One region of the Streptomyces sp. NPDC024017 genome, then DNA from elsewhere that is predicted to be linked to it. Evidence: riboswitches for the same ligand, from Rfam matches in the RefSeq annotation. Region 1 holds a riboswitch; each other region holds the start of a gene.
The links. Region 1 has a riboswitch for thiamine pyrophosphate ahead of AB0G20_RS33885 (thiamine ABC transporter substrate-binding protein). Riboswitches for the same ligand answer to the same signal wherever they lie in the genome.

Region 1 (7,134 bases):
CGCGTGACCATGTGCATCAGCTCGCAGGCGGGATGCGGCATGAACTGCCCGTTCTGCGCGACCGGGCAGGCCGGGCTGGACCGGAATCTGTCCACGGCCGAGATCGTGCACCAGATCGTGGACGGGATGCGGGCGCTGCGTGACGGGGAGGTCCCCGGCGGGCCCGCGCGGCTCAGCAACATCGTCTTCATGGGCATGGGCGAGCCGCTCGCCAACTACAACCGGGTCATCGGCTCCATCCGGCGGCTCACCGACCCCGAGCCCGACGGGCTGGGGCTCTCGCAGCGTGGCATCACCGTCTCGACGGTCGGGCTCGTCCCCGCCATCCACCGGTTCGCCGACGAGGGCTTCAAGTGCCGCCTCGCCATCTCGCTGCACGCTCCCGACGACGAGCTGCGCGACACCCTCGTGCCCGTGAACACGCGCTGGAAGGTCCGGGAGGTCCTGGACGCCGGCTTCGAGTACAGCGCCAAGTCGGGGCGGCGGCTGTCCATCGAGTACGCGCTGATCCGGGACATCAACGACCAGGCGTGGCGCGGTGACCGGCTCGGGCGGCTACTCAAGGGCAAGCCCGTGCATGTCAATCTCATCCCGCTGAACCCGACGCCGGGGTCGAAGTGGACCGCCTCGCGGCCCGAGGACGAGAAGGCGTTCGTGGAGGCGATCGCCGCTCATGGTGTGCCGGTGACGATCCGGGACACCCGTGGTCAGGAGATCGACGGGGCGTGTGGTCAGCTCGCGGCCACCGAACGGTAGTCTGACCGTCGTAAGCACACCTTCATATTCGACACCTGCACATTCCGACAGGGGAGCGCCACAGCGCTGAGAGTGCGGCACACGGCCGCAGACCCTCCGAACCTGGCCCAGGTCATTCTGGGTAGGGAGATCGGTCACCACTCGAGCTGTTGCGCCCTGCCCGGGACCCCGGAAGTCCCGGGCAGGGCCGCGTCTTCTCCTGGTCACTCCAGGAGGAATCCAGTGAGCATCAACGCAAAGCGGCTGACGGCGGCGGTCGTCGGGCTCGGCATGGCCGGCACGCTCGCCGCGTGCGGGTCGTCCGACGGCAGCCAGGGGTCCGGCGGTGACTCCAAGACCGTGACGCTCGTCAGCCACGACTCGTGGGCCGCGTCCAAGGACGTCATCGCGGCCTTCGAGAAGCAGTCCGGCTACAAGGTCGACGTCCTGAAGGACGGCGACGCCGGGCAGGCCGTGAACAAGGCCATCCTTACCAAGGACAACCCGCAGGGCGACGTCTTCTTCGGCGTCGACAACACGCTGCTGTCCCGCGCCCTCGACAACGGCCTGTTCCAGTCGTACGAGGCGAAGGGATCCGACCTGATCCTGCCGGAGTACCGCGTCGACCAGGACAAGCACCGGGTCACGCCCGTCGACACCGGCGACATCTGCGTCAACTACGACAAGAAGTACTTCGCCGACCACAAGCTGGAGCCGCCGCGCAGCTTCGACGACCTGGTCAAGCCGCAGTACAAGAACCTGCTCGTGACCGAGAACGCCTCCGCCTCCTCGCCCGGTCTCGGTTTCCTGCTCGGCACCGCCGCCAAGTACGGCGACGACGGCTGGGAGGGCTACTGGAAGAAGCTCAAGGCCAACGGCGTGAAGGTCGTCGACGGCTGGGAGCAGGCCTACAACGTGGAGTTCTCCGGCTCCAGCAGCGGCAAGAAGGCCAAGGGCGACCGGCCGCTCGTCGTGTCGTACGCCTCCTCGCCGCCCGCCGAGGTGCTGTACGCCGACCCGAAGCCCACCTCCGCCCCGACCGGGGTCGCCGAGGGCACCTGCTTCCGGCAGGTCGAGTACGCGGGGCTGCTCAGCAACGCGAAGAACACCAAGGGCGGCAAGGCGCTCCTGGACTTCCTGCTCACCAAGGAGTTCCAGGACGACATGCCGATGAACATGTTCGTGTACCCGGTGCGCGAGGGCGCCCAGGTGCCGCCGGAGTTCGTGAAGTACGGGCCGCAGGCGAAGGACCCGGAGACCATGGACCCGGCGAAGATCGCCGACCACCGCGACCAGTGGGTCAAGTCGTGGACCTCACTCGTACTGAAGTAGCCGCTCGGAAGCGGGGCGCGGCGGCGCGGTTCGGTCTGCTGGCCGTGCCCGTCGCGTTCTTCGCGGTCTTCTTCGCCTACCCCGTCACCGCGATCGTCGCGCGCGGCCTCAAGGTTGACGGGGCCTGGCACCTCGGGCGGATCGGGGAGGTGCTGGCGCAGTCCGACGTCCGGCACGTCCTGTGGTTCACCACCTGGCAGGCGCTGGTCTCCACCGTGCTCACGCTGATCGTCGCGCTCCCCGGCGCGTACGTCTTCGCGCGCTTTGAATTCCCAGGAAAGCAGGTCCTGCGGGCGGTCGTGACCGTCCCGTTCGTGCTGCCGACGGTCGTCGTCGGTACGGCGTTCCTGGCGCTGGTGGGGCGGGGCGGGCTGCTCGACGAGCTGTGGGGCGTACGCCTGGACACCACCGTGTGGGCGATCCTGCTCGCGCACGTCTTCTTCAACTACGCGGTCGTCGTCCGCACCGTCGGCGGGCTCTGGGCGCAGCTCGACCCCCGGCAGGAGGAGGCGGCGCGGATGCTCGGGGCGTCCGGGCTGAAGGCCTGGCGGCAGGTCACCCTGCCTGCCCTCGCCCCGGCCGTGGCCGCCGCCTCGCTCATGGTCTTCCTGTTCACCTTCACCTCCTTCGGTGTCGTGCAGATCCTCGGCGGGCCCACCTTCTCCACCCTGGAGGTGGAGATCTACCGGCAGACGTCCGAGATCTTCGACCTGTCCACGGCGGCCGTGCTGACCCTGATCCAGTTCGTTGCGGCGGGCGCGGTCCTCGCCCTGCACGCCTGGACCGTGCGGCGGCGGGAGACCGCGCTGCGGCTGGTGGACGCGTCCGTGACCGCGCGCCGGCCGCGCGGCGCGGGGCAGTGGGCGCTGCTGGGCGGGGTGCTCGTCACCGTCGCCGTGCTGCTCGTGCTGCCGCCGGCCGTGCTGGTGCAGCGGTCTCTCGGCGCGCCGGGCTTCGGCTACTACCGGGCGCTGACCAGCGAGGACGGGGGAGTGTTCCTGGTCCCGCCGATCGAGGCGATCGGCAATTCCCTGTCGTACGCCGTCGCCGCCACGCTCATCGCAGTGGCGATCGGGGGCCTGGCCGCGGTCGCGCTCACCCGCCGGGACGCCGGACGGTTCGTGCGCGGCTTCGACGCGCTGCTGATGCTGCCCCTCGGGGTGTCCGCGGTGACCGTCGGCTTCGGCTTCCTGATCTCCCTCGACGAGCCGCCGCTGGACCTCAGGTCCTCCTGGATCCTGGTGCCGCTCGCGCAGGCGCTGGTCGGGGTGCCGTTCGTGGTGCGGACGATGCTGCCCGTGCTGCGGGCGGTGGACGTGCGGCTGCGGGAGGCGGCCTCGGTGCTGGGGGCCTCGCCCTGGCGGGTGTGGCGGGAGGTGGACCTGCCGATGGTGCGGCGGGCGCTGCTGATCGCGGCCGGGTTCGCCTTCGCCGTTTCCCTCGGGGAGTTCGGCGCGACGGTGTTCATCGCACGGCCCGACCGGCCGACGCTGCCGGTGGCGGTGGCCCGGCTGCTCGGGCGGCCCGGTGACCTCAACTACGGGCAGGCGATGGCCCTTTCGACGATTCTGATGGTGGTGTGCGCCGTGGCCCTGCTGGTGCTGGAGAGGCTCCGCACGGACCGGACGGGGGAGTTCTGATGCTGCTCGCTCTGCAGGGCGCGACGGTCCGCTTCGGCGGGCGGGCCGTGCTGGACGCTGTCGATCTGGAGGTCGTCGAGCACGAGATCGTGTGCGTGCTCGGCCCCAGCGGCAGCGGCAAGTCGACCCTGCTGCGGGCGGTGGCCGGGCTGCAGCCGCTCGACTCCGGGCGGGTGGTGCTCGACGGGCGCGACCAGGCGGGTGTGCCCGCGCACCGGCGCGGGGTCGGGCTGATGTTCCAGGACCACCAGCTGTTCCCGCAGCGGGACGTGGGCGGCAACGTGGCGTTCGGCCTGCGGATGCGCGGTGAGCCGAGGCGGCAACAGGCCGAGCGAGTGCGGGAGTTGCTGGACCTCGTGGGACTGCCGGGTGCGGGCCGCCGGGCCGTCGCCGCGCTGTCCGGCGGGGAGCAGCAGCGGGTGGCGCTGGCCCGGGCCCTCGCGCCGAGCCCCCGGCTGCTGATGCTGGACGAGCCGCTGGGGCAGCTCGACCGGTCGCTGCGGGAGCGGCTGGTCGTCGAACTGAAGGAACTGTTCGGCCGGTTGGGCACGACCGCGCTTGCCGTGACCCACGACCAGGGGGAGGCCTTCGCGCTGGCCGACCGCGTCGTGGTGATGCGGGACGGGCGGATCGCCCAGTCCGGTACGCCCCTTGAGGTGTGGCAGCGGCCCGCCGACGCGTTCGTGGCCCGCTTCCTCGGCTTCGAGAACGTGGTCGAGGCGACGGTCGGGGCGGAGGCCGCGGACACGCCGTGGGGCAAGGTGCCGGCGCCGGAGGGCGCTCCGCAGGGCACACGGACCCTACTGGTGCGGCCCGCCGGGGTGCGCCTGGTGCCCGCCGACGCGGGCCTGCGCTGCACCGTGGCCGCGCGCACCTTCCGGGGCACCCATGTCGCCGTGCACCTCCAGCCCCAGGGCGCCCCGCGCTTGGAGGCGGCGTGCGCGCTGCGGGACGCGCCGGAGACCGGGGACGAGGTCGGCGTGGAGTTCGACGCGGCCGAAATCGTGGTGCTCGGCTGATCGTCCGCCGCCTAGGGTGCGGGGCATGACGCCGTTACTCGCACACGACCGCTACTGCGACGAAATCGCCCGCCAGGTCGGCCTGTTGAGGTCCGTGGTGACATCCGGCGCCGATCTGTCCGGCACCGTGCCGACCTGCCCGGAGTGGTCGCTGGAGGACCTGGTCCGGCACATGGGCGCTGCTCTGCGCTGGGTGGAGTTCATCGTGCGGACCCGGGCCCAGGAGGAGGTGCCCGAGGAGCGGGTGCCGGGCCTCGCCGGACCCGGAGCCCGGGGTGACGCCGCCGCACTGGACGCATGGCTGGCGGAGGGCGGCGAGCAGGTCGTCACGGCACTGCGGGAGGCGGGGCCGGACACGAAGGTGTGGAGCTGGGCGGGGATTCTCAACTCCGGTTTCTGGGCCCGCCGGATGACGCACGAGATCACCGTGCACCGCGCGGACGCCACCCTCGCCGCGGGACTGCCCTACGAGGTTGCGCCCGAGGTGGCCGCCGACGCGATCGACGAGTGGCTGCAGATCGTGGAGTTCGTGCAGCGGACCGTGCCGCAGGACGAGGTGAGCGAACTGCGCGGCCCCGGCCGCACCATCCATCTGCACGCCACCGACACCCGACCCGGCCTCGACGCCGAGTGGCTCGTCGAACTCACCGAGGACGGTGTCACCTGGCGCAGGGGCCACGAGAAGGCCACGGTCGCCCTGCGCGGACCTCTCACCTCCGTGCTGCTCGCGTTCTACCGCCGGCTGCCCCTGGACGCCCGGGAGCTGGACGTGCTCGGCGACCGGGAGCTGCTGGAGTTCTGGCTGCAGCGGGCGACGTTCGGGTAGGACGAGACGTGGCCCGCTCCCCGGATCAGGGGGCGGGCCACGTCACAGTGTGCGCAGGCGTCAGCTGTCGCTGTCCGCCCCGCGACGGCGCATGCCGAAGAACACCGCACCGCCACCGACGACGACCAGGGCCGCCGCGATGCCGGCGATGAGGCCGGTGTTGGAGTCGGCACCGGTCTCGGCGAGGTTGGAGTCACCGGCCGGGGCGGGCACGTTGCCCGCGGGCGAGGTGCTCTGGCTCTCCGACGGCTCAGGAGCCGGGCTCTCGCTCTCCTCGGCCGGCTCGGAGGGGGACGCCGACGGGGTCGGCGTCGCCGGGGGAGTCGAAGCCGGGGGAGTCGAAGCAGGGGGCTCCTCCTCCTTCTTGCAGGCGGTCGCCGGGGTGACGAGGTTCGGCTTGATGTCCTCGTCGACGTAGCCGGCGGCCTTGACGTGAATCCGGTACTCGGCGTTCGGCTTCCACTTCTCGGCGAAGGTGATGGTGGTGCCCTCGCGCGAGCCCTTGACCACCTGCTCGCCGATCTTCTTCACGTCGGCGCCGTTGTTCTCGAGGTACACGGTGACCGTCGCCGGGATGCCGGCGGGGTCCACGTCGGTGACGGTGATGACGCCCTTGTCGCCGTCGCACTTCGCCTCGGCGGAGAACTCGCTGATGTCGCAGGCGAGCGCGTGGCCGGCGGTACCGAGCGCGAGCGCGGCCGAGGCGGAGACGACACCGATGACGCGCACGGCACGTGCGCGGCGGGATACGGACAGAACTGCCACGTTTGTCCTTTACAGGATTGCTAAAGCGGGGGGTTGAGGCGGTGTTGACTGAACATCAGCACCACCGTGAGGCTCACAGGTCTATAAGCGCTGCATAAGTAGTGTCAACGCATATGCAGGTTGCAAGCACTTGCTTTGCCTTCTTATTAACCGCCGAGACGTTTCAACGCCTCCGGCGCCTCCTCGATGCGGTCCACCAGCGCGATCCGCGCCTCCATCGAGCGGCCCCCGGCCAGCGACCGGAGCAGCGGCCACGCCGGCAGCTTCTCCGTCCAGTGCGCGCTGTTCACCAGCACCATCGGCGTCGGCTCGCCGCGCGACTCGTAGTAGTTGGGCGTCGCGTTGTCGAAGATCTCCTGCACGGTCCCGGCGGCGCCCGGCAGGAACACCACACCCGCGTTGGACCGGGCCAGCAGGCCGTCCTCGCGGGTGGCGTTGGCGAAGTACTTGGCGATGTGGGAGGCGAAGGCGTTCGGCGGCTCGTGGCCGTAGAACCAGGTCGGGATGCCCACCGAGCGGCCGCCCTGCGGCCAGCGGGTGCGTATCTCGAAGGCGGCCGAGGCCCACTGGGTGATCGACGGCGTGAAGTGCGGTGCCTTGCCGAGGAGTTCGAGCGACTCGGTGAGCATCTCGTCGCCGAACGGGGCGGCGTACGCGCCGAGGTTCGCCGCCTCCATGGCGCCCGGGCCGCCGCCGGTGGCGATCGTGAAGCCGGCGCGGGCCAGCTCCCGGCCGAGCCGTGCGGCGCCGGCGTACTCCTCGGTGCCGCGGGCCATCGCGTGGCCGCCCATGACACCCACGACCCGGGCGCCGGACA
Region 2 (7,134 bases), on a different contig from region 1:
CGGACGCCTTGATCAGCTCGACGAGTTCGGCGGCGTAGGCGAGGCCCCGGGGATGCGGCACCCAGTCGCCCATCGGGTCGCCGGGCGGGTCGCCGCGCAGGGCGAGCATGTTGCGGATCCCGGCGTCGGCGTACTGGCCGATGATGTTGCGCAGGTCGGCCACCGAGTGGTCGACCGCGGTGAGGTGGGCGATCGGGGTGAGGGTGGTGTCGGAGGCGATCGCCTCGGTCGCCTTGACCGTGCCCGCGCGGGTGGAACCGCCCGCGCCGTAGGTGACGGAGACGAAGTCCGGCGCCACGGCCTCGACCCGGCGCAGCGCGTTCCACAGGTTCCGCTCGCCCTTCGGGGTCTTGGGGGCGTAGAACTCGAACGAGTACGTCGTCTTGCCGTCCGCGAGCATGTCGCGGACGGTGCGAGCGTGGTCCGACCTGATGGATGCGGTGCCGAGGGCCATACGGGCAGGTTAGCCAGGGGCGGTCGGTCCCCCAACCGGGGCCCGACATTTGCCCGAATTGTCCACCTGTTGTCCATCCCTTGGACAACCCGTCGTCACTACGCCTCCCGCAGCCGCTTCGCGAATTCGGCCGCCGCGGCCCCCGGGTCGTCGGCCTCGGTGATCGCCCGTACGACGACGACGCGCCGGGCGCCCGCTTCCCGGACCTGGTCGAGGTTGCCCAGGTCGATGCCGCCGATGGCGAACCAGGGCCGGTCGGTGCCGAGGGCGGCGGTGTACCGGACGAGGTCCAGGCCGGGGGCATGGCGGCCGGGCTTGGTGGGGGTCGGCCAGCACGGGCCGGTGCAGAAGTAGTCCACGCCCTGCTGGACGGCGGCCGCGGCGGCCTCGGACTCGGCGTGGGTGGAGCGGCCGATGAGGACGTCGTCGCCGAGGAGCGCGCGGGCCGCGGGGACCGGGAGGTCGCCCTGGCCCAGGTGCAGGACGTCGGAGCCGGCGGCGTGGGCGACGTCCGCCCGGTCGTTGACCGCGAGCAGCTTGCCGTGCCGGGCACAGGCGTCGGCGAAGACGGCCAGGTGCTCCAGCTCCTCACCGGCCTCCATGCCCTTGTCCCGCAACTGCACGATGTCGACCCCGCCGCTCAGCACGGCGTCGAGGAACTCCCCGAGGTCGCCCTGCCGCTTGCGCGCGTCGGTGCAGAGGTAGACCCGGGCGTCGGCGAGCTGGGCCCGTGCGGTGGCGGCTGCGGTGCCGGTCATGCGTGTCCCCCTGGGTGTCGTGGCGTGCGGCGGCGCCTCTGTCCCGCTCCGAGCGCCTCGGGCACCTTACGCCTGCCCCTGGAGTCCGCCACGGCCCACGGGACGCCACCGGGCTCTCCAGGGGACGCCCGCGGCCCCGGACGGGCGCGAGCGGCCGCCGGACCGTGACCCCTCGGGTCACGGCCTCCACATCGGGCGGTTGTCAGGTCCGGCCCCGGTCACACGGCACCGGACGGTTGTCACGTCGGGGCCGGGTCAGACCGCGAGCGCCTGGGCGCGGCGCTTCACCTCCGTGCCGCGATTCTCGCTGAGCGCCTGCGCGGGGGTGCCGGGCAGGCTGTCGTCCGGGGTGAAGAGCCACTCCAGCATCTCTTCGTCCGTGAAGCCGTCGTCCCGCAGGAGCGTCAAGGTCCCGGACAGGCCCTTGACGACCTTGTCCCCGTCGATGAAGGCGGCAGGGACGTGCAGCGCGCGGTTCTCACCTCGGCGTACGGCGATGAGCTGGCCGTCCTTGACCAGCTGCCGCACACGCGTCACCTCGACGCCGAACTGTTCGGCGATGTCGGGGAGGGTGAGCCAGGCGGGGACGAGAGCATCGATCTTTGCGTCAATCTCGGTCACGGAACCAGCCTGCCATTAGCCACTGACAGTCGGAAGTCGGCCCGGCCCACCCGGGCGCACGCGCCGGGCCCGGCGCCTATGCCGCCGCGGCCTTCATGGGCCTGGCCGGATCCGCCAGCAGCACCGGATTCATCGGTGTGCCCGACTCGATCAGGCGACGGCCCTGCGCCAGGTCCCGGGGCCTGCCCACCGCCAGCAGCGCGACCAGCCGCTCGTCGCGCAGCCAGCACACCGTCCAGGCCGGTCCGGAGGGGTCGCCCCGCCACAGGGTCGTGTCCGCGGCCGCGTGGTGCCCGGCGTACTGGACGAACCGACCGAACTGCTCGGACCAGAAGTAGGGCACCGGGTCGTACACCGCCGGCGTCTGACCGGTGGCCCGGCCGGCGATGTTCACGGCGACCGTGCGCGGTCCCTGGAGGGCGTTGTCCCAGTGGTGGACCAGCAGGCGCTCGCCGTAGCGCCCGGAGGGGAAGGAGGCGCAGTCGCCGACCGCGTACACGTCCGGCGCCGACGTGCGCAGATGCTCGTCGGCGACGATCTCGCCGTGGACGCCGAGCTCGATCCCGGAGCCGGCCAGCCAGGCCGTCGCGGGGCGGGCGCCGATGCCGACGACGACCGCGCCCGCGGGCAGCCGCGTGCCGTCGTCGAGGAGCACGGCGTCCGGCTCGACGCGCTCCACGCGCGCGTGCGTCCGCAGTACCGCGCCCGCGGCGGCGTACCAGCCGGTCATCGGGGCGGCGACCTCGGCGGGCAGTGCCCCGGCGAGCGGCCGTTCGGCGGCCTCGACGACGGTCACCGCGCAGCCCGCCTCGCGCGCGGCCGTGGCGAACTCCGCGCCGATCCAGCCCGCACCGACGACCACGATGTCCTGCTGGCGGGCGAGCACGGGCCGCAGCCGCTCGGCGTCGTCCAGGGTGCGCAGCAGATGCACGCCGGGCACGCCCTCCGCACCGGGCAGCCGGACCGGTTCGGCGCCGGTCGCGACGACCAGGACGTCGTACGGCACGGCCCCGGCCTCGGTGTCCAGCTCGTGGTCGGCGGGGCGCAGGCCCAGCACCTCGCAGCCGAGCCGCAGTTCGATGCCGAGGGCTTCGAAGTCGACGTCGAAGGCGGAGCCCTCGGACTTGCCGAGCAGGACGGCCTTGGACAACGGGGGCCGGTCGTAGGGCTGGTGGGGCTCGGCGCCGATCAGGATCACGTCACCGGTGAAGCCCTGCTCGCGCAGGGCCACGGCGGTCTGCACCCCGGCCATGCCCGCACCCGCCACGACGACGCGCCGCGGCGCGGACGAACCTGGTTCCTGCGTCTGCTCGCTCACCTGATCACCATAGACACCTGACGAATTGTCAGTCAGTGCTCATGCGCCGTGACCTGCTCCACAACGCTCGTGCCGTTGCCCCGCTGGGACTCCCACTCCCAGGTCTCCTCCAGCCGCACCCGCCCGTCGGGCAGCTCCACCACCGCCGAGACGCAGTGCCCCGAGGCCGTGGTCCCGTCCCGCTTGAGCTGGACGTACCGGAAGTCCAGCCGGTCACCTTCCCGGGTACCCACGAGATGCCCGCGTACGACGTCGCCGCCCGTGTACTCGGCCCAGATCTCGCCCTCCCGCTCGTGGTACGTGAACCGGGTGCGGGTGCCCACCTGGCCCGGTGCCTGGTCGGCGACCGGGGCGAGGACGAGACCGTCGAGGGATCGGGCCATGGACGGAGGCTCCCTTACTGCGGCATACGGCATCGGGCTAGGGTGGCCAACGTAAAGCACTCGCGGGAGCCCGGACGCACCGGGCTGAGAGGGAGGCTGGCGGCCTCCGACCGTACGAACCTGATCCGGGTCATGCCGGCGAAGGGAGGGGCTGGACGCCCATGTCGCCTACGTCCACCACGTCAGACGTCCTTGTCATCGGGGGCGGGATCATCGGCCTGGTCACGGCCTGGCGGGCCGCGCAACGCGGGTTCGCCACGGCCGTCGTGGACCCCGAGCCGGGCGGCGGAGCCGCACAGGTGGCGGCCGGCATGCTGGCCGCCGTCACGGAACTGCACTACGGAGAGCAGACCCTGCTCGGCCTGAACCTCGCCTCCGCCCGGCGCTACCCGGACTTCGCCGCCGAGCTCACCGAGCTGACCGGCCAGGACCTCGGCTACCGCCGCTGCGGCACGCTCGCCGTGGCCCTGGACGCGGACGACCGGGCCCACTTGCGCGAACTGCACGCCCTGCAGCAGCAGTCGGGCCTGGAGTCGCAGTGGCTGTCGGGGCGCGAGTGCCGGCGCCTGGAGCCGATGCTCGCGCCGGGCGTGCGCGGCGGGCTGCGGGTCGACGGCGACCACCAGATCGACCCGCGGCGGCTGGCCGGGGCCCTGGTCGCGGCGTGCGAGCGGGCGGGCGTGGTCTTCCACCGGGCGTGGGCGGAGCGGCTGACTGTCGTACGGGACCGGGCCGCGGGTGTCGTCCTGGCCGACGGGACGGAGGCGGCCGCCGGGCAGGTGGTGCTCGCCGGGGGCAGTCTCAGCGGCCGGCTCGCGGGCGTCCCGGAGGACGTGCTGCCTCCCGTGCGGCCGGTGAAGGGGCAGGTCCTGAGGCTGACCATGCCGCAGCGGCACGGGCCGTTCCTGAGCCGGACGGTGCGCGCGGTCGTGCGCGGCAGCCACGTCTACCTGGTGCCCCGCGCGAGCGGTGAACTCGTCATCGGGGCGACCAGCGAGGAGCTGGGCTGGGACACCACCGTGACCGCGGGCGGCGTGTACGAGCTGCTGCGGGACGCGCACGAGCTGGTGCCGGGCATCACCGAACTGCCGCTCACCGAGACCCGGGCCGGGCTGCGCCCCGGCTCCCCCGACAACGCGCCGCTGCTCGGCCCGACCGGTCTCGACGGGCTGCTGCTGGCCACCGGGCACTACCGCAACGGCGTCCTGCTCACCCCGGTGACCGGCGACGCCATGGCGCACGTCCTGGCCACGGGTGAACTCCCCGAGGAGGCCCGCCCCTTCTCCCCCAAACGCTTCTCTCCCGCCACCGCACTCACGGAGCAGCCCGCATGAACATCTCCGTCAACGGGGAGCCCCGGGACGTCCGGCCCGGCACGGCTCTCGACACCGTCGTGAGGTCGCTCACCGCCTCCGCCTCGGGCGTGGCCGCCGCCCTCAACGAAACCGTCGTCCCGCGCACGCAGTGGCCCTCCACGCCCCTTTGCGAGGGAGACCGCGTGGAAGTCCTCACCGCCGTCCAAGGAGGCTGACCATGGCCGACGATCCGTTTGTCCTCGGTGGTACGTCCTTCACGTCCCGTCTGATCATGGGCACGGGCGGGGCGCCCAGCCTCGACGTGCTGGAGCGGTCGCTGGTCGCGTCCGGGACGGAGCTGACGACGGTCGCGATGCGCCGGGTGAACGCCTCGGTGCACGGCTCGGTGCTGTCCGTCCTCGACAAGCTCGGCATCCGGGTGCTGCCCAACACGGCGGGCTGCTTCACGGCTGGCGAGGCCGTCCTCACGGCCCGTCTCGCACGCGAGGCCCTCGGCACCGACCTGATCAAGCTGGAGGTCATCGCCGACGAGCGCACGCTGCTGCCGGACCCGATCGAGACGCTGGAAGCGGCCGAGACGCTCGTCGACGACGGGTTCACGGTGCTGCCGTACACCAACGACGACCCCGTGCTGGCGCGGAAGCTGGAGGACGCGGGCTGCGCGGCGATCATGCCGCTCGGCTCGCCGATCGGCTCCGGGCTCGGGATCCGCAACCCGCACAACTTCCAGCTGATCGTCGAGCACGCGCGCGTGCCGGTGATCCTGGACGCGGGCGCCGGTACCGCCTCGGACGCGGCCCTGGCGATGGAGCTGGGGTGTGCGGGTGTGATGCTCGCCTCGGCGGTGACGCGGGCGCAGGAACCCGTGCTGATGGCCGACGCCATGCGGCATGCCGTGGAGGCGGGTCGGCTGGCCTACCGGGCGGGGCGGATTCCCCGGCGGCACTTCGCGGAGGCGTCGTCCCCGACGGACGGCATGGCCGCGCTGGACCCGGAGCGGCCCGCTTTCCGGTAGGGGGCGGAACACACGTCACAGGTCGGCTGCAGTCCCGCGCCGAAAACAGCCGGGGGGACAGGGCTGTCGGTCGTGGCTCGTACACTCGCCTGCGTGGACACGACCCTTCAAGACCCCTTGGTCGGGCAGGTGCTCGACGGCCGATACCGCATCGACGCGCGGATCGCTGTCGGCGGGATGGCCACGGTCTACCGGGCCGTGGACACCCGGCTCGACCGGGTCCTCGCCCTCAAGGTGATGCACCCCTCGCTCGCGGTCGACGCCTCGTTCGTCGAGCGGTTCATCCGCGAGGCGAAGTCCGTGGCCCGGCTGGCCCACCCGAACGTGGTGCAGGTCTTCGACCAGGGCACGGACGGCTCGTACGTGTACCTGGCGATGGAGTACGTCGCGGGTTGCACCCTGCGGGACGTGCTGCGCGAGCGCGGGGCCCTGCAGCCGCGTGCCGCCCTGGACATCCTGGAGCCGGTGCTGGCCGCGCTGGGCGCCGCGCACCGCGCCGGGTTCGTGCACCGCGACATGAAGCCCGAGAACGTCCTGATAGGGGACGACGGCCGGGTCAAGGTCGCCGACTTCGGCCTCGTCCGGGCCGTGGACACGGTGACGAACACCACCGGCACCGTCCTCGGCACGGTCTCGTACCTCGCCCCCGAGCAGATAGAGAACGGCACCGCCGACCCCCGCGTCGACGTGTACGCGTGCGGCGTGATGCTGTACGAGATGCTGACCGGCGACAGGCCGCACGACGGGGACTCCCCCGCCGTGATCCTCTACAAGCACCTGCACGAGGACGTCCCGCCGCCCTCGGCCGCCGTGCCCGGCCTGGCGTACGAGCTGGACGCGATGGTGGCCTCGGCGACGGCCCGCACTCCGGCCGTCCGCCCGCACGACGCGGTGGCGCTGCTCGCGCAGGTCCGCGACGGACGCGGCCGGCTGAGCGAGGACGAGCTGGACGCGGTGCCGCCGCAGGCGCTCACGGTGGACCACGACAACGGCGACGACCGGACGACCGTGATCCCGCGCGCCCTGGCCACGCCGCGTCCGCTGCCGGTCAACGAGGACGACGAGGCCTCCGGGGCCGCCCTCAACCGCACCAGCCGCCTGGCGTCCCCGCCGCCGCCCCCGCCGTCCCGGCGCCGCTCGGGATCCCGGCGCGGCCCGGTGGCGATCGTCGTCGCCGTCCTGCTCGCGCTCGGCCTCGGCGCCGGTGTCTGGTACATCAACTCCGGCCAGTTCACCGAGGTCCCGCCGCTGCTGGCGAAGACCCAGGAG
Region 3 (7,134 bases), on a different contig from region 1:
GGTCGACAACGACCACGAGGCCGCCGTCCTCGGCATCCTCGACCACCTGGCCGACGCCGGCGCCCGCCGCATCGGCCTGCTGACCGGCACGAGCACGGACACGTACACCCACCTGTCGACCACCGCGTACCTGCGCTGGTGCGAGCGTGTCGGCCAGGATCCGGTGTACGAGGCCTACCCGGCGCACGATCCGTGCGCGGGCGCCGTCGCCGCCGACCGGCTCCTCGCCCGGCCCGACCGGCCCGACGCGGTCTACGGACTGTTCGACCCGAACGGCACCGACCTGCTCGCCGCCGCCCGCCGCTACGGCCTGCGCGTCCCCGACGACCTGCTGCTGGTCTGCTGCAGCGAGTCCACGGTGTACGCCAACACCGAGCCGCCCGTCACCACGCTCTCCCTGAAGCCGCGCCGCATCGGCACGGCGGTGGTGCAACTCCTCATCGACGCCATCGAGGGAGTGGAATCCGATCGCCCGGTGGAGCAGGTGATACCGACGGAGCTGATCGTGCGCACCTCGTCCCAGCGACGCCCGCCGCGCACGACGGTCAGCCCTCCGCGATCGCCCGAGGAGACGTAGGTCCCGCACCCGGGTAAGAGGAACTCCGTCCTCCTGGGGAGAAACAGGGCCGGTCCCCCGGAGAGAAGGGATCGTTCTCGCGAAGAGAAGAAGAGCGAGGACGGTCACACGGTGGTCAAAGCCCGGCTCAATCGGGGCGAAAGCCGCGGTGAACTGGACTCTTGCTCTGATTCACCACCCCTGGGTCATCACATGGCGCGATCCGCATTCCTATGATGGGCCCACGACACCCGCGGGCCGCTACGACCAGGCAGTCCGATGCGGTGCAATGCGGCGCGATGGTGGAGGGGTCGATGACTCAGGGGGCCGGTCAGGGACCCGAGGTGGAGCGGACGGCGACGTTGCGCGACTTCCGGGTGCCCGCGTACGTCCACGAGGCCGGTCCGTACGTCCACAGCGTTCACCCCGGCGAGGTCGCCCCGCCGCCCGAGGAGACCTACCCCGAGGGATACACGCCGACCCAGCGCGACCTTCCCGTCGTGAACCGGGGCGACACTGTCCAGGTGACCGTGGACCCCGAGACCGTCGCCGCCCCGCAGGGCACCACCGGGCAGGGCCCGCTGTACGTCGTGGGTGACGTGCACGGCTACCTCGACCAGCTGGTGTCGGCCCTCCAGGAGAAGGGCCTGCTCGACGCCGCCGGCAACTGGTGCGCGGGCACCGCCCGGCTGTGGTTCCTCGGCGACTTCACCGACCGCGGTCCGGACGGCATCGGCGTCATCGACCTGGTGATGCGGCTGTCCGCGGAGGCCGCCGCGGCCGGCGGCTACTGCAAGGCGCTCATGGGCAACCACGAGCTCCTGCTGCTGGGCGCGAAGCGGTTCGGCGACACCCCCGTCAACTCCGGCGCGGGCACCGCCACCTTCCAGGCGGCCTGGCTGCTCAACGGCGGCCAGAAGACCGACATGGACCGCCTCCAGGACCACCACCTGCAGTGGATGTCCCGCCTGGACGCCATCGAAGAGGTCGACGGCCACCTGCTCGTCCACTCCGACACCACCGCCTACCTCGACTACGGCCGTTCCATCGAAGAGGTCAACGACACCGTCCGCGAGACGATCACCCGCAACGACGCGGACGAGGTCTGGGACCTGTTCCGCAAGTTCACCAAGCGGTTCTCCTTCCGCGACGAGGGCGGCGCGGACGCCGTGCGCTCCCTGCTCGATACGTACGGGGGCACCCGCATCGTTCACGGGCACAGCCCGATTCCGTATCTGCTGGGCGAGGTCGGCGCCGAGGAGGACGAGGACAACGGCGACCCCGTGATCGAGGGTCCGCACGTCTACGCCGACGGACTCGCCATCGCGATGGACGGCGGCGTGACCATGGCCGGAAAGCTGCTGGTCCAGCAACTGCCGCTGGAGACGTGAACGTTCACCGGGCAGGCGTTCCCCTTCGGAGGACCGGACCGGTGAGGGGTCAATTTCGGTAAACCCCCTGTCACCGCATACCGTCACCGCTCTACCATCGGCTTATCCGTAGCAGGCTCCCCTCCGTTTCTGCCCGACGGCTCGTCAGCATGCCGAGCCCCAAGCCCTACGGAGCATCGGGGGATGCACATGAACAGCGTTCCGCAGCACCTGCTGAGCGAGGACCGCCAAGAATACGAGCGGATCCTCGATGAGGCGCTGCGCTCCGCACCACACCGTCCGGAACTGGCCGCTGTAGGACGGCGGCTCAACCCCGAACAGCTGCGCACCATGGCGCTGAACGCCACCGCGCTCATCACGGCGGCCGCGTCGACCGAGTACCAGCACTACGTCAAGGTCCGCGACGAACTGCGTCAGCCGGCGTCCGCCGGCTCCACAGCCGTGCGCGAGTCCGGTTCCTCCGAGTCGGGCACGGGCGCGTCGGGGCTCGCCGCCACCATGGGAGGGGTCGCCGAAACCGCCGGGGCGGGCGCCGTCGCCGTCGTCGCCGTCCTCGCACCCGTCCTGGCCGGAACCGCCGCGGCGATCTTCCTGCTCGTCGGCTACATCCTGCAGATGCTCGACCCCGAGCAGGGGTTCGCCCGGACCATGCTCACCACGGGCTGGGTGTTCGGCGCCGTGACCGCGGTCGCGATCCTCGTCGCCGCGGTGGGGCTGCTGCTCACCGCGCTGCGCAACAAGCCCACGGCCGAAGGCGGGCCGTACGGCGAACTGCAGGGCGAGGTGGCCCAGGCCAAGGAGGCCTGGCACGAGGCCCTGCTGGAACGCGGCATCCTGCCCTTCCTGCGGGAGGCCCTCGTCGACCCCGGCGCGGCCGCCGCGCTGCATGACACGCCCTCGTCCACGCCGGTCAGCCGCATGCCGCACCTCGGCTACGGCCGCCCGGGGTTCACCAGCCCGGACGACGGCGACCGCGGCTCGCGCCCCAGCTTCAGCAGCCCGGACTACACCAGCCCGGACTTCGGAGGACCGGAGCACCAGCCGGAGTAGCCGTCGGAGCCCGTCCGAGCAGGCACCTCCCACAGGCCGGGGGACCATCGGCCCCCGGGCCTGTGCGCGGCCGGGTCAGTCCGCGATGGGCAGGTACACGCGGTTCCCGCTCGCCGCGAACTCCTTCGACTTCAGGGCCATGCCCTCCTCGACCTCGGTCCGTGTGCCGCCGTGTTCGCGGCGGATGTCCTGCGAGATCTTCATGCTGCAGAACTTGGGACCGCACATCGAGCAGAAGTGAGCCGTCTTGGCCGGCTCCGCGGGCAGGGTCTCGTCGTGGAACTCCCGTGCCGTGTCCGGGTCGAGGGCCAGGTTGAACTGGTCCTCCCACCGGAACTCGAAACGGGCGTCGGACAGCGCGTCGTCCCACTCCTGCGCACCCGGGTGTCCCTTGGCGAGGTCGGCTGCGTGGGCGGCGATCTTGTAGGTGATGACGCCGGTCTTGACGTCGTCACGGTTCGGCAGGCCCAGGTGCTCCTTGGGCGTGACGTAACACAGCATCGCCGTGCCCCACCAGGCGATCATCGCGGCACCGATGCCGGAGGTGATGTGGTCGTACGCCGGTGCGACGTCCGTGGTCAGCGGGCCGAGCGTATAGAACGGAGCTTCCTCGCAGATCTCCTGCTGAAGGTCGATGTTCTCCTTGATCTTGTGCATCGGGACGTGGCCCGGGCCCTCGATCATGGTCTGAACATTGAAACGCTTCGCGATCCGGTTGAGTTCCCCGAGCGTGCGCAGCTCCGCGAACTGCGCCTCGTCGTTGGCGTCCGCGATCGATCCGGGCCTGAGGCCGTCCCCGAGCGAGTACGTGACGTCGTACGCGGCGAGGATCTCGCAGAGCTCCTCGAAGTTCTCGTACAGGAACGACTCCTTGTGGTGCGCGAGGCACCAGGCGGCCATGATCGAGCCGCCGCGGGAGACGATGCCGGTCTTGCGGTTCGCCGTCAGCGGCACGTACGCCAAGCGCACGCCCGCGTGGACCGTCATGTAGTCCACACCCTGCTCGGCCTGTTCGATGACCGTGTCCTTGTAGATCTCCCAGGTCAGCTCCTCGGCCCGGCCGTCGACCTTCTCCAGGGCCTGGTAGAGCGGCACGGTGCCGATGGGAACGGGGGAGTTGCGCAGCACCCACTCGCGCGTGGTGTGGATGTTGCGGCCGGTGGACAGGTCCATGACCGTGTCGGCGCCCCATCGGGTCGCCCAGGTCATCTTCTCGACCTCCTCCTCGATGGAGGACGTCACGGCCGAGTTGCCGATGTTGGCGTTGACCTTCACCAGGAACCGCTTGCCGATGATCATCGGCTCGATCTCCGGGTGGTTGACGTTGGCCGGCAGCACGGCCCGGCCCGCGGCGATCTCGTCCCGCACGACCTCGGGCGACACGTTCTCCCTGATGGCGACGTACTCCATCTCGGGCGTGATCTCGCCGCGGCGGGCGTACGCGAGTTGGGTGACCGCCTGTCCGTCCCTGCCGCGGCGCGGCTGGCGCGGGCGGCCGGGGAAGACCGCGTCCAGGTTGCGGAGGCCGCCACGGGGCGAGGTGTGCTTGATGCCGTCGTCCTCGGGACGGACGGGGCGGCCCGCGTACTCCTCGGTGTCGCCGCGGGCGATGATCCAGTTCTCGCGCAGCGGCGACAGTCCCCTGCGCACGTCGGTGTCGACGAGTGGATCGGTGTACGGGCCCGACGTGTCGTACAGCGTGACCGACTGGCCGTTGGTGAGATGCACCTGACGGACCGGCACGCGCAGGTCGGGGCGGCTGCCCTCGACGTACGCCTTGTGCCAGCCGATGGACTTCCCGGCCTCCTCGGACTTCTCGTCCTGAACGGAGGCAGGCGTGCGTGCGTCCTTGCTGGTCATGAGACCTACTCCCTACGCCGGCATTACCCGGTAACAGGTTCGGCGGTCGACGCAGCGGCTTCCGTCCGGCGACGTTTCGTGTGAAACATCACTCGACTCCGGCGATGTTTCATGTGAAACATCGCTGGGACGGAGGTCAGCGCCCTCTCAGCCCGGTGCTCCGAGCTCCCGCGTGTACAAAAGGTGGCTCCACGCTAGCGGCAATTCTGGCGCGGTGAACAGAGGGCCCCCCTCGTTCTTGCGATGATCGGGCGGTGACCACGACGCAGCGTCCCCCCTACCCACCGCCCGAGCCGCCCCGAGGATCCGGCGCCGGAAGCGGCAACGGCCGTGGTGACGGCCATGATTTCGCCGCCGGGACCGGGCATGAGCCGGCCAGGGGGCAGGGTCCTGAGTTCGGGTACGGCCGTGACGCGGGCTTCGGCCCCGGCCCTGGTTCCGGTCCCGGTTCCGGTTCTGGTCCCGGTGGTGAATATGGGCCGGGCTCCGGTGAGGGCCGGGGTGCCGGTTCTCCCGGTGGCCACGGTGGCCCGCCCACTGGTCAGGGACCCGGCCACGGCCCCGGTGGCGGCGGGCACGGTTCAGGGTCCGGTGGAGGCGGAGGGAACGGCCACGGTCACGACGGAGGTGACGGGCACGGCTCCGGTTCCGCCCCGGGTGGCGGCCACGGGCACTCTCACAACCACGGCCCGGCCACACCCGTCTCCCTGCACCTGCGCAAGATCATCGCGGCGATCCTGATCCCGTTCGCCGCGGCGGTACTGGTCGGCCTCGCCGTGCTGTGGCCGGGCGGCGCCCCGCCGCACGAGCGCACCGGCGTCGGCTTCGACCGGCAGACGCAGGACGCCACGGTCACCAAGGTGGTCGAGGTGAGCTGCAAGGAGGCCGGCGCTTCGGGCGTTCCGCCGACCGGAGACACCTCCACCGCCGAGGGCTCCTCCGCGGTGCAGCAGGAGAAGGGCACCTGCAAGCGGGCGACGATCCGGGTCGACAGCGGCGACGACAAGGGCCGTACGTTCACCGAGATCGTCCAGCCCGACCAGTCCCGCCAGCTGCACGAGGGTCAGAAGGTCGTGGTCGCCTATGAGCCCTCGGCACCGAAGGACCTGCAGTACTCGGTCACCGACATCAACCGCCGCCTGCCCCTGAGCCTGCTCGCCGGCATCTTCGCGCTCGCCGTCGTGGTCGTCGGGCGGATGCGGGGTGTCATGGCATTGGTCGCGCTGGCCATCAGCTTCATGGTGCTGAACTTCTTCATCCTGCCCGCGATCCTGCAGGGCTCGAACCCGCTGGTCGTGGCGGTGGTGGGCGCGAGCGCCATAATGCTCATCGCCTTGTACATGTGTCACGGCCTGTCCGCCCGGACCTCCGTGGCGGTGCTCGGCACCCTCATCTCGCTGTTGCTGATCGGCATCCTCGGCTCGGTGTTCATCGACTGGGCCGCGCTCAGTGGCAACACCGACGACAACACCGGGCTGATCCACGGCCTCTATCCGACGATCGACATGAGCGGTCTGCTGCTGGCCGGCATCATCATCGGCTCGCTGGGCGTACTCGACGACGTGACGGTCACGCAGACCTCGGCGGTCTGGGAGCTGCACGAGGCCAACCCGTCGATGGGCTGGCGCGGGCTCTACCGCGCGGGCATCCGGATCGGCCGCGACCACATCGCCTCGGTCGTCAACACGCTCGTCCTCGCCTACGCGGGTGCCGCGCTGCCGCTGCTGCTGTTGTTCTCGATCGCGCAGAGCAGTGTGGGGACGGTCGCCAACAGCGAGCTGGTCGCGGAGGAGATCGTGCGCACGCTGGTCGGTTCGATCGGCCTGGTCGCCTCGGTGCCGGTCACCACGGCCCTGGCGGCGCTGATGGTCTCGGCCGACCGTCCCGGCACGGAGCCCGCTGTGGAGGCCTCCGCGGTCCCGGCGCGCGGGGGGAGGGGCCGGCGCCGCAAGCGCTGACGCCCCGGCGCCACAGAGGCCTCCGAAAGCCTCAGGCACCCCGGCCGCCGGCGCGTCGGCCTCCAGCGACTCGACCTCGGCCTCGGCCTCGACTCGGCCTCGGCCGCCTCCGATGCAAGAAGATCGCCCGGTCATACGAAGATCGCAGGAAGAAGCGTTCCTGCGCAGCTCGGCGGCACCCGGTGAAGCGTTACTCCACCGTGCCGCCGGGCCCATGCCTCAACCAGCGCCCTGCTCGGCGAGGATGCGGTCCAGAGCCTCGTCGAGGTGCGCGTCGAAGTCGGCGAGCGAGCCTTCCTGGCCCAGCGGCACCAACTTG

Region 2: it holds a riboswitch for thiamine pyrophosphate, as region 1 does, so the genes downstream of both, thiO (glycine oxidase ThiO) here and AB0G20_RS33885 (thiamine ABC transporter substrate-binding protein) in region 1, are expected to answer to the same signal.
Region 3: it holds a riboswitch for thiamine pyrophosphate, as region 1 does, so the genes downstream of both, thiC (phosphomethylpyrimidine synthase ThiC) here and AB0G20_RS33885 (thiamine ABC transporter substrate-binding protein) in region 1, are expected to answer to the same signal.

What each region holds. Positions count from the first base shown of each region.
Region 1 covers NZ_JBEZYZ010000015.1:119,824-126,957, reverse strand. The annotation lists gene rlmN (23S rRNA (adenine(2503)-C(2))-methyltransferase RlmN) at 1-756, shown strand, start outside; TPP riboswitch at 796-902, shown strand; gene AB0G20_RS33885 (thiamine ABC transporter substrate-binding protein) at 1,027-2,067, shown strand; gene AB0G20_RS33880 (iron ABC transporter permease) at 2,043-3,707, shown strand; gene AB0G20_RS33875 (ABC transporter ATP-binding protein) at 3,707-4,726, shown strand; gene AB0G20_RS33870 (maleylpyruvate isomerase family mycothiol-dependent enzyme) at 4,752-5,552, shown strand; gene AB0G20_RS33865 (LAETG motif-containing sortase-dependent surface protein) at 5,613-6,308, opposite strand; gene AB0G20_RS33860 (LOG family protein) at 6,464-7,134, opposite strand, start outside.
Region 2 covers NZ_JBEZYZ010000012.1:270,307-277,440, forward strand. The annotation lists gene metF (methylenetetrahydrofolate reductase [NAD(P)H]) at 1-454, opposite strand, end outside; gene thiE (thiamine phosphate synthase) at 553-1,212, opposite strand; gene AB0G20_RS30505 (Rv2175c family DNA-binding protein) at 1,468-1,833, opposite strand; gene AB0G20_RS30510 (FAD-dependent oxidoreductase) at 1,910-3,151, opposite strand; gene AB0G20_RS30515 (hypothetical protein) at 3,184-3,534, opposite strand; TPP riboswitch at 3,587-3,698, shown strand; gene thiO (glycine oxidase ThiO) at 3,696-4,868, shown strand; gene thiS (sulfur carrier protein ThiS) at 4,865-5,065, shown strand; gene AB0G20_RS30530 (thiazole synthase) at 5,068-5,865, shown strand; gene pknB (Stk1 family PASTA domain-containing Ser/Thr kinase) at 5,959-7,134, shown strand, end outside.
Region 3 covers NZ_JBEZYZ010000002.1:191,330-198,463, forward strand. The annotation lists gene AB0G20_RS05640 (LacI family DNA-binding transcriptional regulator) at 1-577, shown strand, start outside; gene AB0G20_RS05645 (metallophosphoesterase) at 856-1,947, shown strand; gene AB0G20_RS05650 (hypothetical protein) at 2,131-2,997, shown strand; gene thiC (phosphomethylpyrimidine synthase ThiC) at 3,073-4,857, opposite strand; TPP riboswitch at 4,850-5,039, opposite strand; gene AB0G20_RS05660 (YibE/F family protein) at 5,112-6,815, shown strand; gene AB0G20_RS05665 (SsgA family sporulation/cell division regulator) at 7,035-7,134, opposite strand, start outside.